2 regions of the Arthrobacter sp. NPDC056691 genome follow, and region 2 is predicted to be linked to the other one. Evidence: riboswitches for the same ligand, from Rfam matches in the RefSeq annotation. Region 2 holds a riboswitch; the other holds the start of a gene.
What was found. Region 2 has a riboswitch for thiamine pyrophosphate ahead of ACFRAU_RS17705 (ECF transporter S component). Riboswitches for the same ligand answer to the same signal wherever they lie in the genome.
Positions count from the first base shown of each region.

Region 1: another riboswitch for thiamine pyrophosphate. It lies ahead of thiC (phosphomethylpyrimidine synthase ThiC); the one in region 2 lies ahead of ACFRAU_RS17705 (ECF transporter S component).

Region 1 is NZ_JBHTXX010000004.1:17,139-24,617, forward strand. Features, by position in the region: gene ACFRAU_RS05145 (RNA-binding protein) at 1-134, opposite strand, end outside; gene rpsP (30S ribosomal protein S16) at 136-549, opposite strand; gene ACFRAU_RS05155 (hypothetical protein) at 761-1,195, opposite strand; gene ACFRAU_RS05160 (VOC family protein) at 1,301-2,176, opposite strand; gene ACFRAU_RS05165 (amidohydrolase family protein) at 2,255-3,337, opposite strand; TPP riboswitch at 3,373-3,480, shown strand; gene thiC (phosphomethylpyrimidine synthase ThiC) at 3,476-5,305, shown strand; gene ACFRAU_RS05175 (alpha/beta fold hydrolase) at 5,418-6,152, opposite strand; gene ffh (signal recognition particle protein) at 6,209-7,479, opposite strand, start outside.
Region 2 is NZ_JBHTXX010000024.1:44,900-52,378, forward strand. Features, by position in the region: gene ACFRAU_RS17680 (UDP-N-acetylglucosamine 1-carboxyvinyltransferase) at 1-355, opposite strand, end outside; gene ACFRAU_RS17685 (hypothetical protein) at 574-1,602, shown strand; gene ACFRAU_RS17690 (GNAT family N-acetyltransferase) at 1,626-2,123, shown strand; gene ACFRAU_RS17695 (energy-coupling factor transporter transmembrane component T family protein) at 2,128-2,931, opposite strand; gene ACFRAU_RS17700 (ABC transporter ATP-binding protein) at 2,928-4,592, opposite strand; gene ACFRAU_RS17705 (ECF transporter S component) at 4,592-5,212, opposite strand; TPP riboswitch at 5,285-5,428, opposite strand; gene ACFRAU_RS17710 (heme-degrading domain-containing protein) at 5,548-6,099, shown strand; gene ACFRAU_RS17715 (DUF4235 domain-containing protein) at 6,157-6,420, shown strand; gene ACFRAU_RS17720 (helix-turn-helix domain-containing protein) at 6,436-6,642, opposite strand; gene ACFRAU_RS17725 (DUF2975 domain-containing protein) at 6,642-7,121, opposite strand; gene mnhG (monovalent cation/H(+) antiporter subunit G) at 7,212-7,479, opposite strand, start outside.

The sequences.
Region 1 (7,479 bases), on a different contig from region 2:
ACCCGTCCGAGGTCTTCCTGGTGAACGCGCACCTCGAGGGTATCCCCGCGGCGGTTGTTCTTGGCACTGACCTTGACATCCTCAGGGGAGTCGACAATGCCACGGACAAGGTGTTCGAGCGCTTCTGCCAGCAACTTACTCAGCCTCGGTGGTCTCTGCTTCAGCCTCGGCGGGGGCTTCCGATGCCTTGGCCTTCTTGGTGATGGCTTCCGGGATGATCACGGAACCCTTCTCCGGAGCAACGAATGCTTCCTTGTCGGCCTTGGTCTTCAGGGTGCCTTCCTGGCCCGGCAGACCCTTGAACTTCTGCCAGTCACCGGTGATCTTCAGGATCGCGGCGACCTGCTCCGACGGCTGTGCGCCGACGGACAGCCAGTACTGTGCACGCTCGGAGTTGACCTCGATGTATGAGGGCTCCTCGGTGGGGTGGTACTTGCCGATCTCTTCGATGGCACGGCCATCACGCTTGGTGCGCGAATCGGCGACAACGATGCGGTAGTACGGTGCGCGCATCTTACCGAAGCGCTTAAGGCGAATCTTTACGGCCACTTTTGTGGTCACTCCTGTTTCTGAAACGGGGTTGAACCCGCGTTCTGCACCCGTGGGGCGGGCCGTACTTGGGGGTTCGAAAAGGACAGGATCCGGACGCGGAGAGAGGGGCCACGCAGATCGAGTACCTGTCTATTGTGCCAGATCGTCCGCGTTATTTCGACTTGACATGCGGACGGAGTCTGGCTGGTGCCAGGAAATCCAGGCTGCGCTAGGAAGACCAGACATAGAGGCCGGTCCTGCTGCCTTCTTCCACGGTGCCGGCAAGCTCTGCCAGCTGCTGGACGTAGTTCCTGGCTTCCCCGGCGCCAAAGGGCATGTCGTCCTCGGCGGCCCAGCGCTCGGCCACCTCATCCAGAACGTTGCCCTCACCCTCGGATTCGTACGTGAGGAGCTCAGCCAGCGCCCGGACCATCGCCGCCGGCACGCCGAGCAGTGAATCGCTTGCCACGTCAACCATGGCCAGTTCGTAGTCCGCGCCCGCGGCGTGGACCGCGGCACCGGCGAGGTCGCCAAGCTGTTCGATCTCAAAATCACTGATGCCGGCAATCCGGATGCCGTCTCCGGCGGCGGCGCCGCCTTCCAGCGCCTCCGCACGCTTGAGGGCGTCATTGTGGGTGGCGACAAACAGTTCGGTGAAGCCCATGGATTCGTCCTCATTCCGTCGGCGGTGCGCGCCCGGCAGCGGCGGCGCCGGGGCTCTTCGAATGTCAGCCTAACCCAACCGGGTTCGCCGGGCTTAGCGCGCTGGTTATCGAACGGCGACGCGGAGGCGGTTGCGCCACGGATCCTGAAACCGGAGCTCGGCGCCGGTGTGGTGCGATTCGACTCCGGCGACCTTAAGGCGGTCGGCGAGGGCGCCGACGTCGTCCCCCGACGGGACTTCGATCAGGACCTCACCGAGGCCGAGGGTGTCGCGGCGCGGGCCCGCGCCACGGCTGTTCCAGACATTCATGGCCATGTGGTGGTGGTAGCCGCCGGCCGACACAAAGAGCGCCTGGCCGTGCCAGCCGGCCGTCTTTTCGAATCCCAGGGTGCCGACGTAGAAGTCATGGGCTGACTGCACGTCACCCACCTGCAGGTGAACGTGGCCCACGCCTGCGTCGGTGCCTCGCTGGCCTTCCACAGACTCCTGCGTGAGGTGGTCCTGGAGGTACTTTTGCGGCGGCAGCGCCAGGCTGTCCATGACTACGTTCTTGCCGTCCCAGGACCAGGCCTCGCGCGGGCGGTCCCAGTAGAGTTCGATCCCGTTGCCTTCCGGGTCGGTGAAATAGAAGGCCTCGCTCACCAGATGGTCGGCGCTGCCCACGAAGGCCTGCGGCTCGTACTGGGCCGCGCTGGCAATGGTGGCGGCCAGCGAGGACTGGTCCTCGAACAGGAGCGCTGTGTGGAAGAGGCCGGCCTCGCCCCGGCCGGGAATGTTGAGGCCCGGAGCGGGCGCGAGGTGCACCAGGGGCGTCTTGAGCCGGCCGAGGTAGAGGCCGCCGTCCTGCTCGGCGACGACGTCGAGGCCGAGGGCGCGCTGGTAGTAATCGGTCATGAGCTTCATGTCGCCCACCTTGAGCATGACGGTGCCCATGGTGAGGTCGGCAGGAAGCAAGTCCTGGCTGCTGTCTGCTGCTGTCATTGAATACTCCCGAATGTCCGGACCACCGGATTTCGGCGGCCTCTACATCTCTAAATTACTTGAAGCTTCAATTTATTCCTAATGCACGATCTTTCCCCGGAGCACCACATTCGTGAGGCTGCGGATGGTCTCCGGCACGGTCCGCGGGTCCTCCCGGCAGACCACCACGTCCGCGGCCGCCCCTTCCGCCAGGCCGTCGGCTCCCAGCCAGCGGCGCGCCCGCCAGCATGCCGCGTCCAGCGCCGCCGGTGCGGGCAGTCCGGCGGCGTGAAGTTCAAGGATTTCGTCCGCGATGCGGCCGTGGCGGATCACGCTGCCGGCATCCGTTCCCGCGTAAATTTCGACGCCGGCCTCATACGCTTCGAGGACGCGCTCCCGACGGCGGGTCCACAGTGAGCGCATGTGCTCCGCATACCGCGGAAACTTCGGCTCTGCCTGCGCGGCGATGTCCGGGAAGGTGGCGATGTTGATCAGTGTCGGCACGATCGGCACCTGCTGCTCGACGAGCCGCGGAATGTGCGTGGGCAGCAGGCCCGTGGCGTGCTCGATGCAGTCGATGCCGGCGTCCAGCATGTCATCCAGGGTGTCCTCCCCGAAGCAGTGCGCCGTGACCCTGGCCCCCTCGTCGTGGGCTGCCCGGACGGCGTCCCGCACGGCCGCGGCAGGGAACGACGGCGCGAGGTCGCCGGCGGTCCGGTCGATCCAGTCCCCCACCAGCTTGACCCAGCCGTCCCCTTCCCGCGCCTGCTTGCGCACCGCCTCCACGAGGCCCTCTGGCTCGACCTCCACGGCGAAGTTCCTCAGGTACCGGCGGGACCGTGCAACGTGCCGGCCGGCCCGGATGATCCGCGGCGTGTCGGCCCGCTGCTGCAGCCACCGGGTGTCGCTGGCGGCCCCGGCGTCGCGGACCAGCAGCGTGCCGGCGTTGCGGTCCGTCACGGCCTGGGCGTAGGCCACGTCGTCGTCCACAGCACCGCCCGGGCCCAATCCGATGTGGCAGTGGGCGTCCGCGAAACCGGGCAGGACCCAGCCGTCAAGAACGGCGTCCGGCCGCTGGCCCGGCGGATCAAACGTCAGCTTCCCGTCCACGGACCAGAGCCCGCGGCGTTCCTCATCCGCCGCAGTGAGCACGGGTCCGCTGAATTCGATGATGTGCGCCATGACACCAGCCTAAGCCGCAGCTGTGGTAGCTTCGTCTACGACCACACGGGGGCCCCTGCAGGGGCTGAGATCAGGCTGGCGCAGCCTGCGACCGTTGAACCTGTCCGGGTAATGCCGGCGAAGGAAGTGAGCAGTAAATTGAGCACCCAGAAATCACAGCTGATCCCTGCCCAGATTGATGCGGCCCAAAGTGAAGCCGCCGGTAGTGCTGCCGGCAGCGTCACGCAGTCGCTGAAATCCCATTCACTGGCCTATCTCGAAGGCGACGGCCTGCGGGTGCCGGTAACGGAAATCGCCCTTGAGCCTTCACCGAACGGCGAGCAGAACGAACCGCTGCGGGTTTACCGCACGGCGGGTCCGGGCAGCGATCCGGTGGTGGGCCTCGCGCCGTTCCGTTCGGAATGGATTGCGGCACGCGAAGACACGGAGCCGTACGACGGACGCGAACGGAACCTGCTCGACGACGGCAAGTCAGCCGTGCGCCGCGGCGCGGCTTCCGCCGAGTGGAAGGGCGCCCGGCCGGTGCCCCGCCGTGCGGCGGAAGGCAAGACCGTCACGCAGATGCATTACGCACGGCAGGGCGTCATCACCCCGGAAATGCGCTTCGTGGCCCTCCGCGAAAACTGCGATGTGGAACTGGTCCGGAGCGAACTCGCCGCCGGACGGGCCATCATCCCCACCAACATCAACCACCCGGAATCCGAGCCGATGATCATCGGCAAGGCGTTCCTGGTGAAGATCAACGCCAACATCGGCAACTCGGCCGTCACCAGCTCCATCGCGGAGGAGGTGGACAAGCTGCAGTGGGCCACCCAGTGGGGCGCCGACACGGTCATGGACCTGTCCACGGGCGACGACATCCACACCACGCGTGAGTGGCTCATCCGCAACTCCCCCGTACCGATCGGCACCGTGCCGATTTACCAGGCCCTGGAAAAGGTCAACGGCGAAGCGAACGCGCTCACCTGGGAAATCTTCCGCGACACCGTCATCGAGCAGTGCGAACAGGGTGTGGACTACATGACCATCCACGCCGGCGTGCTGCTGCGCTACGTGCCGCTCACGGCGAACCGCGTCACCGGCATCGTCTCCCGCGGTGGTTCGATCATGGCCGGCTGGTGCCTGGCCCACCACCAGGAAAACTTCCTGTACACCCACTTCGACGAGCTTTGCGAGATCTTCGCCAAGTACGACGTCGCCTTCTCGCTGGGTGACGGTCTTCGGCCGGGCGCGACGGCGGACGCCAACGACGCCGCGCAGTTCGCCGAACTGGACACCCTGGCCGAGCTGACCCAGCGGGCCTGGGAGTACGACGTGCAGGTCATGGTCGAGGGGCCGGGTCACATCCCGTTCCACCTGGTGCGCGAAAACGTTGAGCGCCAGCAGGAACTCTGCAAGGGTGCGCCCTTCTACACGCTGGGCCCGCTGGTCACGGACGTGGCCCCCGGCTACGACCACATCACCTCGGCCATCGGTGCCACCGAAATCGCCCGCTACGGCACGGCCATGCTCTGCTACGTCACGCCGAAGGAACACCTGGGCCTGCCGAACAAGGACGACGTGAAGACGGGCGTCATCACGTACAAGATCGCCGCGCACGCCGCCGACCTCGCCAAGGGGCACCCCGGCGCGAACGAGCGGGACGATGCACTGTCCAAGGCCCGGTTCGAGTTCCGGTGGCGCGACCAGTTCGCGCTGTCGCTCGACCCGGTGACCGCCGAGTCCTTCCACGACGAGACGCTGCCGGCGGAACCCGCCAAGACAGCGCACTTCTGCTCGATGTGCGGGCCCAAGTTCTGCTCCATGCGGATCAGCCAGGACATCCGGAACGAGTACGGCTCGGCCGAAGCCCAGGCCGCCCTCGCCGAAATGGCGGAGGGCATGCGCGAGAAGAGCCAGGAATTCCTCGCTGCGGGCGGAAAGGTGTACCTGCCCGAGCTGCGGCTTCCGGAGTCGGCGCGCAACTAACGGCTCCCGGGGTTCTGTCCGGCTGGCATTGGGGGCCGGCCGGGCGGGCTCCCGGAACGTCCGTCAGGACGCTGTGTCTCTCAGACGCTGTGTCTCTCAGACGCTGAGTCCGTCAGGAGGCCCTCGGCTGGTCCCGGCGGCTGACTTCGGCGATGAACGCGCGAATGTAGCGGTCGCCTTCCGGTGAGTCGTGCGGCCGGTGCCCGCCCGCAGCGATGCGGTGCACGGCGCCGGTCTCGCGCAGGTAGCCGGCTATTTCCTCGTACAGCGGCTCCCAGCCGCCGGTGAGGACCAGGGTGGGTACTCCCGGCACGATCTGCAGCGGCGCCTGCCACGGCGGTGCCTGCAGGCGCAGCCGGCGCGCGGCGCGCTTCGCTTCGGGGGTGCTCGGCTCCGGTGTGTCCGCGGCGAAGGCGCGGCGCAGGAACTCGCGTTCGTAGTCGTCATCGCCGAGCTGGTGCCGTACCTCGAACAGCGGCTCCATCAGGGCGCGGTGCGCGGCGGTGGCAGGCAATTCTGCGGTGAGCGACAGGCAGGCCGGTTCCACGAGCGTCAGCGAGAAGACCAGGTCCGGGCGTTCGACGGCGGCCATCATCGCGGCGATGGCGCCCTGCGAATGCGCCACCACGTGGCCCCCGGCGGCCCCGCGGCCGTCATCAGCCAGGGACCGCAGCACAATGCGGGCGTCCTCGGCGAAGTCGGTCTCCAGCGGTTCGGCCTCGGCGTCAAAGCCGTGGCGCCGCAGGAACAGGGCGTCGTACTGCAGGGCCATGCCGTGCTGGCGCGGCCACGCCGCTGAGCCGAAATTGCCGGCACCGTGCACGAACACTACCCGCTGCTTATACATGACCCAACCTTATGGCAGCGGTCTGACATCGGCGCCGGCCGACATGACCGAGCGCCCTAATTGCCGCCCATGAACTTGTCGAAGCCCTTCGGCAGGTTCAGCTGGGACGGATCGAAGTCGCCGGACTGCTGGCCGAAGGCAGCTCCGGTGGGCACCGCCTTGGATGCCCCTGCCCGCCGGGCCTCCGCCTCGCGAAGCTCCTGTGCCGCCTTGGCAGGATTGCCGGAGCGGGCCTTCTTCTTGGGCGCGTTCTTGCCGCCCTTGCGGGCACCGCCTGCGCCCATGCCGGGCATCCCGGGCATTCCCGGCATGCCGCCGCCCTGGGCCATCTTCTTCATCATCTTCTGGGCCTGGGCGAAGCGTTCCAGCAGCCCGTTGACCTCGGACACGTGCACGCCCGAGCCGCGGGCGATGCGGGCCCTGCGCGAACCGTTGATGATCTTCGGCGCAACGCGCTCGTGCGGGGTCATCGAGCGGACAATGGCCTCCACCCGGTCGATTTCGCGCTCGTCGAACTGCTCCAGCTGCTGCCGGATGTTCTGCGCGCCGGGCATCATCATGAGCATCTTCTTCATGGAGCCCATTTTGCGGATCTGCTGCATCTGCGCGAGGAAGTCATCCAGCGTGAAGTCCTCCTGGTCGGCGAACTTCTTCGCCATCCGGGCGGCTTCTTCCTTGTCCCAGGACTTTTCAGCCTGCTCAATGAGGGACAGGACGTCACCCATGTCCAGGATGCGCGAGGCCATCCGGTCCGGGTGGAACAGTTCGAAGTCGTCCAGGCTTTCACCGGTCGAGGCGAACATCACCGGCTTGCCGGTGACCGACGAAACGGACAGCGCGGCGCCGCCGCGCGCGTCGCCGTCGAGCTTTGACAGCACGATGCCCGTGAAGTTCACGCCCTCGTCGAAAGCGGTGGCCGTGTTGACGGCGTCCTGGCCGATCATGGAGTCGATCACGAAGAGGACTTCATTGGGCACAATGGCCCGGCGGATCTGCCGTGCCTGCTCCATCATGTCGGCGTCGACGCCGAGGCGGCCGGCGGTGTCCACGATGACGACGTCGTGCAGCTTCTGGCGCGCTTCATCGACGCCGGCGCGTGCCACGGCGACGGGGTCGCCGGCCGGGTGTGCCAGCTCGGAGGTGGCGCCCGGGTGCGGCGCGAAGACGGGAACTCCCGCGCGCTGGCCCACTACCTGCAGCTGCGTCACGGCGTTGGGGCGCTGGAGGTCACAGGCGACAAGGATGGGGCTGTGGCCCTGTGCCTTCATCCACTTGGCGAGCTTTCCGGCCAGGGTGGTCTTGCCGGCACCCTGGAGGCCGGCGAGCA
Region 2 (7,479 bases):
CAATGCGGGCCAGCCGGCGCAGCGTGGTGGTGCCGCGGTTGATGAGGCTGGCGCAGAGCAGGGCGACCCCGGCGTTCTTGCTGGTGTTGACGTCAACGGAGCCGGAGAGCGTCCGGCCGCCCTCCACGCGGAGGTGGGTCATCTGCGATTTTCCGAGCTGGACGATGCTGCGGCCAAAGATCGTCTCCAGCCGCTGGATCATTTTCAGGCTCAGGTTCTGTTTGCCCTGTTCCATGCGGGCCACGGCGCTCTGGCTGGTGCCAAGTTCTGCCGCGAGCTGGCCCTGGGTCCACCCCTTTTGCCCGCGTGCCTCGCGGAGCACAAGACCGACGTGTTCTGCTGCTTCTTGAGTCATGGAGACGAATATATCAGCTATGAGCTATTCGGTCGCACTTAGCGGGCAATCGAGCCGCCGAATCCCCTTGATGTACCCGTTACACGCATAAACATTCAGTAACGGGCCGCAACCGCGTGACAACATCCGTGTACTTGCCGGCGCAGCAGGTCAATAGCCCGGCGCCAGCCTTGACCCGACGCGTATCCGGGAGCAAGCTAGCGGTACCTGTTGCGGCCATGAGGGAACGGGAGGCCGCCCTGTCCATCTTCAGCTCCGCAGTGTTGACCAGGAAGCGCCCGGCGGGGCGCCGGGCTTCAGCGCTGCTGTCCTTCATGGTCGCCACTGCCGTGGGTTTCATCCCGGGCCCAAGGCTCGACGACGGCGCTCCGCCGGCACCCGATTCAACCGTCGCCCAGGCGTCACCGGGGGCTTCCGCCATTTCCGGAGGCACTGCGCAGGCGCAGCCGCCGGCGTCCCGGCAGTCGGCGCAGCCGGTGGACCGGCAGCCCGCACAGCAGGCGCCAGGTTCCGCTCCGCCCCGCCCTGGCAACGAAACCCCTGGCAATGAAACCCTGCTGGGCAACGATGTCTCCTGGCCACAGTGCAATGACGTCCTGCCTGACGACCCCGCGTTCGCAATTGTCGGGGTCAACAACGGCCTGGCGAACACCACGAACCCGTGCCTCCACCAGCAGCTTGACTGGGCGGATGGCTCGGCGGGCGGAACCGGCCAGCCGCGCCTGGCGCTCTACGTGAACACGGCCAACCCGGGACTGCGGGGCACCTGGTGGCCGACGAACAACGAATACGGCGGCGAGGCCGTGGCCAACCCCTACGGCACCTGCCAGGGGCAGGAGGACGCCGCCTGCGCCTACATGTACGGGTACGCCAAGGCTTTCGACGACGCCTACCTCCGCACCATCTCCGAGCCCGGGACGTACCTCTGGTGGCTGGACGTGGAGACGGGCAACAGCTGGTCAGGCGACAGGAACGCGAACCGGGCGGACCTCGAAGGCATGGCGGACTTCTTCCACAGCATCGGCGCCAGGGTGGGCATCTACTCCTCCGCCCGGCAGTGGGGACAGATTGTGGGCGAAGTGGGCTCAGCCAGCAGCCTCTATTCCCTGCCAAGCTGGCTTGCCGGGGCGCACACCGCCGCCGATGCCAGGGACATGTGTTCCGCGGCGCCCCTCACCCCGGGCGGCAACGTGGCCCTCACCCAGTTCGTAGCCGACGGTTTCGACCACGACCACTCCTGCATCTGAAGTGCAGCACTAGACTCGGCCGCATGGATCACACCTGCCGCGTGCGCCTGGCCGCACCCGAAGACGCTGCGGACCTGGCCCTGCTCCATCTGGAATGCTGGCGCGAAACCTACGCGCACCTGCTCTCACCGGGTTTCATGGCCCGTCAGGGTACGGAAGGGCGGCTGGCGATGTGGCGGCAGCTGTTGGACGGTCCGCACGCAGGCCACCAGTTCGTAGCGGCCGACGGCGGCAAACTGGTGGGCTTTGCCGGCTCGCTTCCACCCGAGGACGGGGTGCGGCAGCAGGCCGAGCTCTGGGGCATCTATCTCCTCGCCTCCCACCATGGCAGGGGGCTGGGCCAGGCATTGCTCGACGCCGCGATCGGGAACGAACCGGCTGGGCTGTGGGTCGCCGAGGACAACCCGCGCGCCCAGGCCTTCTACCGGCGCAACGGCTTCGTGTTCACCGGCGCCAGGGACACGATCGAGGACTGGGAAGGGCTGGCCGAGGTCCGGATGGCGCGGCCGGGACGGCTATAGGCTCCTAGGAGCCCTCCAGCCACACCATGTGCCAAGTGCCGGCCCAGAGCGCGGCAGCCACGGCGCTGGCGGCGATGAGCACCCCGCCCAGCACCACCCAGACGTCCAGCACACTGTAGGTGGACACGCGCGCCCAGGTCCGGCTGGCTCCGCCGAATCCGCGGGCCTCCATGGTCACGGCAAGCCGGGTGGCGCGGCGGATGGCCTGGACGAGGAGGCCGAAGCTCTGCCCCAGGGTGGCGCGCATCCGCTGCCAGGGGTTCCCGCGCGATCCGACGCCGCGGGCGCGCCGGGCCATGCCGATGGTCTGCCATTCCTCGGCCATGAGCCCGACCAGCCGCATCGCCGCCAGGGTCCCGAGCACGAAACGGTGCGGCAGCCGCGCCTTCTGCGCGAGGGCGTCAGCCAGGTCGGTGGGGTCGGTGCAGCTCATCAGAAGCACCGCGGGCAGGGCGATGGCCAGGCCCCGCAGCAGGAAACCCAGCCCCAGCTGAAGGGAACCTTCGCTCATGGACCAGAGTCCGACGTCGAGCAGTATCCTTCCGCTGTCCGGCGCCAGGATGGAGGTGCTCCAGCCGCCCACGGCGGCAGCCAGGATCAGCGGCCACCCGCGCTGCCAAAGCAGTGAAATCGTCAACCCGGCCAGCGGAAAGACCAGCAGCTCGCACACGAGCGCCACCGAGGCGGACATCCAGTCGATGGACAGCGCCAGGGCAAAGGTGACCAGGAAGACCGCGGCGAATTTGGCCAGCGGATTGGCCCGGGTCAGCACCGCGCGGTTTCCTTCGAGTGTCAGTGCTTCCCTCATGTCGTCGCCTGTTCTGCTGCCGGCCCGGCTGGTCTGGACCCGACGGGTCCGGGTCCGCGCCTGCTGCCGGAGCCCAGCCGCAGCTCGGTGCCGCCGAGCACGTGGGTGAACTCCTCGTCGTGGGTCACGGACACCACGGCCGTGCCGGCGTCGAGCAGTTCGGAAAGGAACGAGGCAAGCTCCGCCCAGGTGTTGGCGTCCTGACCGAAGGTGGGCTCGTCCAGGACCAGCACCTGCGGGTGCGCCGCCAGGACGGTGGCAACAGAGAGCCGGCGTTTCTCGCCGCCGGACAGGGTGTACGGGTTGGCGTCCACCAGATGGGTGAGCCGCAGGCGCTCCAGCAGCTCGTCGACGCGCTCTTCACCGTGGCCCAGATGGCGCGGCCCGAAGAGCAGCTCGTCCAGGACGCGGCCGGTAACGAACTGGTGCTCGGGCTCCTGGAATACCGTGCCGATCCGGGAGATCAGCTGCTCGGCCTTCCACTTGTAGGGGTCGATGCCCGCGCCGGCGCTCAGCTCAACGGTCGCGGAGACCTTGCCGTCCACGGCCGGCAGCAGCCCGGCGAGGGTCAACGCAAAGGTGGACTTGCCGGCGCCGTTGGGACCGGTGACGGTCAGCGCCTCACCGGCCCGGACGTGCGCCGTGACGTCCCGCAGAACCGGCTCGGGCGGCACGGAGCGGAAGCCGCGGCGCCGGGGTCGTTCCCGCGAGACGGCGAGCTTTTCAGTGGCCAGAAGTAATTGGCCACTGAAAAGCCCGCCGGCACTCCCGGAGGCTGGCGCAAGACCGGAGGCCGGCGGCACGGTCCCGGCGGAACGGCGCCGCGTTTCAGGAATGTAGCCCGGGACCCACACGCCGGCGGCGGTGAGCATCCCGCGGGCCTGTTCGAGGACCTCGTCCGGCGTCCCGTCGATCAGTACCGCGCCGTTCGTGGCGGACCCCGGCTGCAGCACCACGATGCGGTCCACCAGGTCTTTCCACGCGGCAACCCGGTGCTCCACGACCACCAGGGTGGCTCCGGTCTTGTCGAGGCAGCGGCCCACGGCGTCCCGGACTTCCAGGACGCCTGCGGGGTCGAGGTTCGCGGTCGGCTCGTCCAGCAGGATCAGCCCCGGACGCATCGCCAGGATGCCTGCAAGCGCCAGGCGCTGCTTCTGGCCGCCGGACAGGACCGACGTCGGGTGGTTCAGCGGCAGGTGGGACAGTCCGACGTCGTCCAGTGCCTCGTGCACGCGGCGCCAGATCTCGTCGCGAGGTACGGAGAGGTTTTCGGCGCCGAAGGCGACGTCGTCGCCCAGCCGGGAAAGGACCACCTGGGTTTCCGGATCCTGCTGCATGAGGCCGGCGCGGCCTCGCTGTGCACGCGGCGGTGCTCCGTCGATGAGCAGCTCACCGCTCTCGTCAGCATCGTCGCGGTCGGTTGCACCGCCGTCGTCCGCCGGGCTGCCGCCCGAGTCACTGTCCCCCAGCACACCGGCCAGGGCGTGCAGCAGCGTGGACTTGCCGGCCCCGGACGGGCCCAGCAGCAGGACCCGTTCGCCGGGCCGGATGTCCAGGTCCAGGGCGTGGACGGCGGGTTTGGTGCGGCCGGCGTGGCGCCAGCCCCAGCCGCGGGCGTGTACCGCGGCGGGGCGGACGCCGCCGTCGTGTTGTCCGGGCATTAGGAGAAGACGGGCTCCGTGGCTGCCTTGCGGGACGCAAAGGAACTCAGTACGCCGGTCTTGGCCAGGCCGCGGGTGGCGATCCAGGACAGGGCACCGGCGATGACCGCGCCGGAGATGGCACAGAACACGATGTACGCGAGCTTGTCGCCGGAGGTGTAGGCGATGTTCCAGCCCCACGGTGCGAAGGAGTCGTTCAGGCCGCAGAACAGGCCCGCGCCGGCACCCGCAAGCAGCGAAGCCGGGAGGTTGAACTTCCGGTACACCAGGGCGGCGAACACGAGCTCCGCGCCCAGGCCCTGGAGGACACCGGAGATCAGCACCGTGGTGCCGTACTGCGAGCCCATGATGAGCTCGCCGGTGGCCGCCACCGTTTCGCAGAACAGGGCCGCGCCGGGCTTGCGGATGATGAGCATGCCCAGCACCGCCGGGATCATCCAGCCGCCGGCGTACAGGCCGCTCAGGGGCGGGTAGACGGCGTTGACGGGGGTGGAGATGAGGTTGGCGCCCTGGGACCAGGCCCAGAAGATCACGCCGCCGGCAACGGCGATGAGCGCCGCTACCACGATGTCCGCCACGCGCCAGTTGTAACTGGTCTTCTTGATTGCTGCAGTTGTCATGATGGTCCTCCTGAGGAACAGGAGGGGAAAGCGTTCCCCCGGCTGCCGGTGGCTGGGCCACCTGCTGCCGGGCGCTCTGAGAACTCGACTCCCTTGCGCCGGTACTAGCCGGATCAGGTTCGAGGGTCTGCGGCTGTCCGCACTCTCAGCGCCCATCCACGGTTGCGCTGGCAACTGCCTTTGCATCCCGACGGCGGCGCTCCCCTGTCGTGATAAATCTGCCCTTGTGGGCTGGTCCAGTTTACACCTCGGCGGGCCCGGAATCCCGGGGCCGCCGTCACAATCCAGAAGCCTTGCCGCACCGCCGGAACAGCCGCCCGGAGTACATTGGGGCCATGACGCTACAGGACTCCGGCAGCACTGCCCTGCCCGCCTTTGACCCCGATTCCGCCGAGGACCAGCCGGCGGGATCCCTGGCAGCCCTGATCGGTCAGATCGAGGGTGAAATCGCCGAACTGCAGTTCCCGAGGTTCAGCAAGGACGATGCCCTGGCGCTCGGCCTGGAACTGGTTGAACGCGGCAAGGAGGACCGGCTGCCCATCGCCATCGATATCACCAAGGGCGAACAGGTCCTGTTCCACGTGGCACTCGAGGGTGCCACCCCGGACAACGAGGGCTGGGTCCGGGCCAAGCAGCGGACTGCCGTGCGCTACGAGGAGCCGTCGCTGCTGGTGGGTCTTCGCGGCAGGGCAGGCGGCGGACGGATCGAGGAGAACGCCTGGTTCGACCAGTCCACCTACGCCGCCCACGGCGGAGCCTTCCCCATCTATGTTCGGGATGTGGGAGCGGTGGCCGTGGTCACGGTCTCCGGGCTGCCGCAGAAAGCGGACCACGACCTCGTGGTGCAGGCATTGCGGGAAATCCACCGGTCCATGCGGAGGGGCTAGCGTTTGATGCGGATAGGCTAGGGAAAGACCAGTGTTCACCACGCGAGGAGTTCCGGAATGAGTCTCTTGATCAAACTGCTTGGCACGGGCATCAGCCTGCTGGCAGGGTTCGCCGGCACCAAGGCCGTCGATACCATCTGGGAAAAGGTCACGGGGCAGAAGCCTCCCAAGGGTGACAAGGACGATGTCCCCACGACGCTGCGTACGGCCCTGACGTTTGCCCTCGTCTCCGCGTCGGTCAGCGCGGTCATCCAGGTACTGGCCAACCGCGGCACCCAGCGGGCCATCACCCGCTTCGCCAAGACCCAGGACATCGTCTAGGCACCGGCCCGGCCGTCAGTCCTCGACCCACTCGAGCAGGTCGCCGGGCTGGCAGCGGAGCACCCTGCACATCGCCTCCAGCGTGCTGAAGCGCACGGCCTTAGCCCGCCCGTTCTTCAGCACGGCCACATTTGCCGGCGTGAGCCCGACCCGGTCGGCGAACTCCCCCACGCTCATCTTTCGTTTGGCCAGTTCGACGTCGATACGCACCACGATGGGCATCAGATCACTGCTTCCATGTCGGTCCGCAGTGCCGTGGCCTGCCGCAGCAGCGCGCGCATCACCACCATGAGCAGCCCGATGACGGCGCCGCCGACCAGCATCAGCGTCAGCAGCATGGGCACCCCGGGATCATCCGCGTTCAGCACGATGAAGACGAAGACGCCGGCCAGGAGGACCCACGCGGTGAGCACTGCCCACACGATTGCGTCCACCCAGGCCAGGGCTGCCTTGCTGAAGATGCGGTCCCGCCTGACCATGGTGAGGAGTTTCCAGGTGCTCACGATCACCACCTGCACGCAGGCCACCTCCACCACGGCGAAGACCGTCAGCGGCCACCTCAGATACGCATCGGCCGGATTCTGCTCCGCCATGTAGGCAAATTGCCCGGGCAGGGACAGGGTCTGGAACACCACCAGCAGGCCGAAGGCCATGACCAGCAGGACCCGAAGCGCGGTGACCGCCAGGTTTGTCATATTCATGGATCGAGTATCGCTGGTTTACTATCGAATTTCAATCGACTACGACGGCGGGTACCCGCGTCCCTGCTTCGACGGGCTCAACCAGCGGACTTAGCCGGCGGGGCGGTTACCGCCGTCGTCCGCTTCCGATTCCCGGGCCGCCTTGGCGGCCTTCACCACCACGGCCTCCAGCTCATCGGTGCTGAGCAGCTCCTTATGGAGGTGCTTGGTGCGGTAGCCGGCGCGTCCCACCATATGGGCAGAGACCGGCACCGTGAGCAGCTGGAAGATCCATGCCACCAGCAGCACCGGCCACACCCACCACGTGCGCAGTTGCAGCCCCACCGCCGCCAGCAGCAGGAACAGACCAAGCACCTGG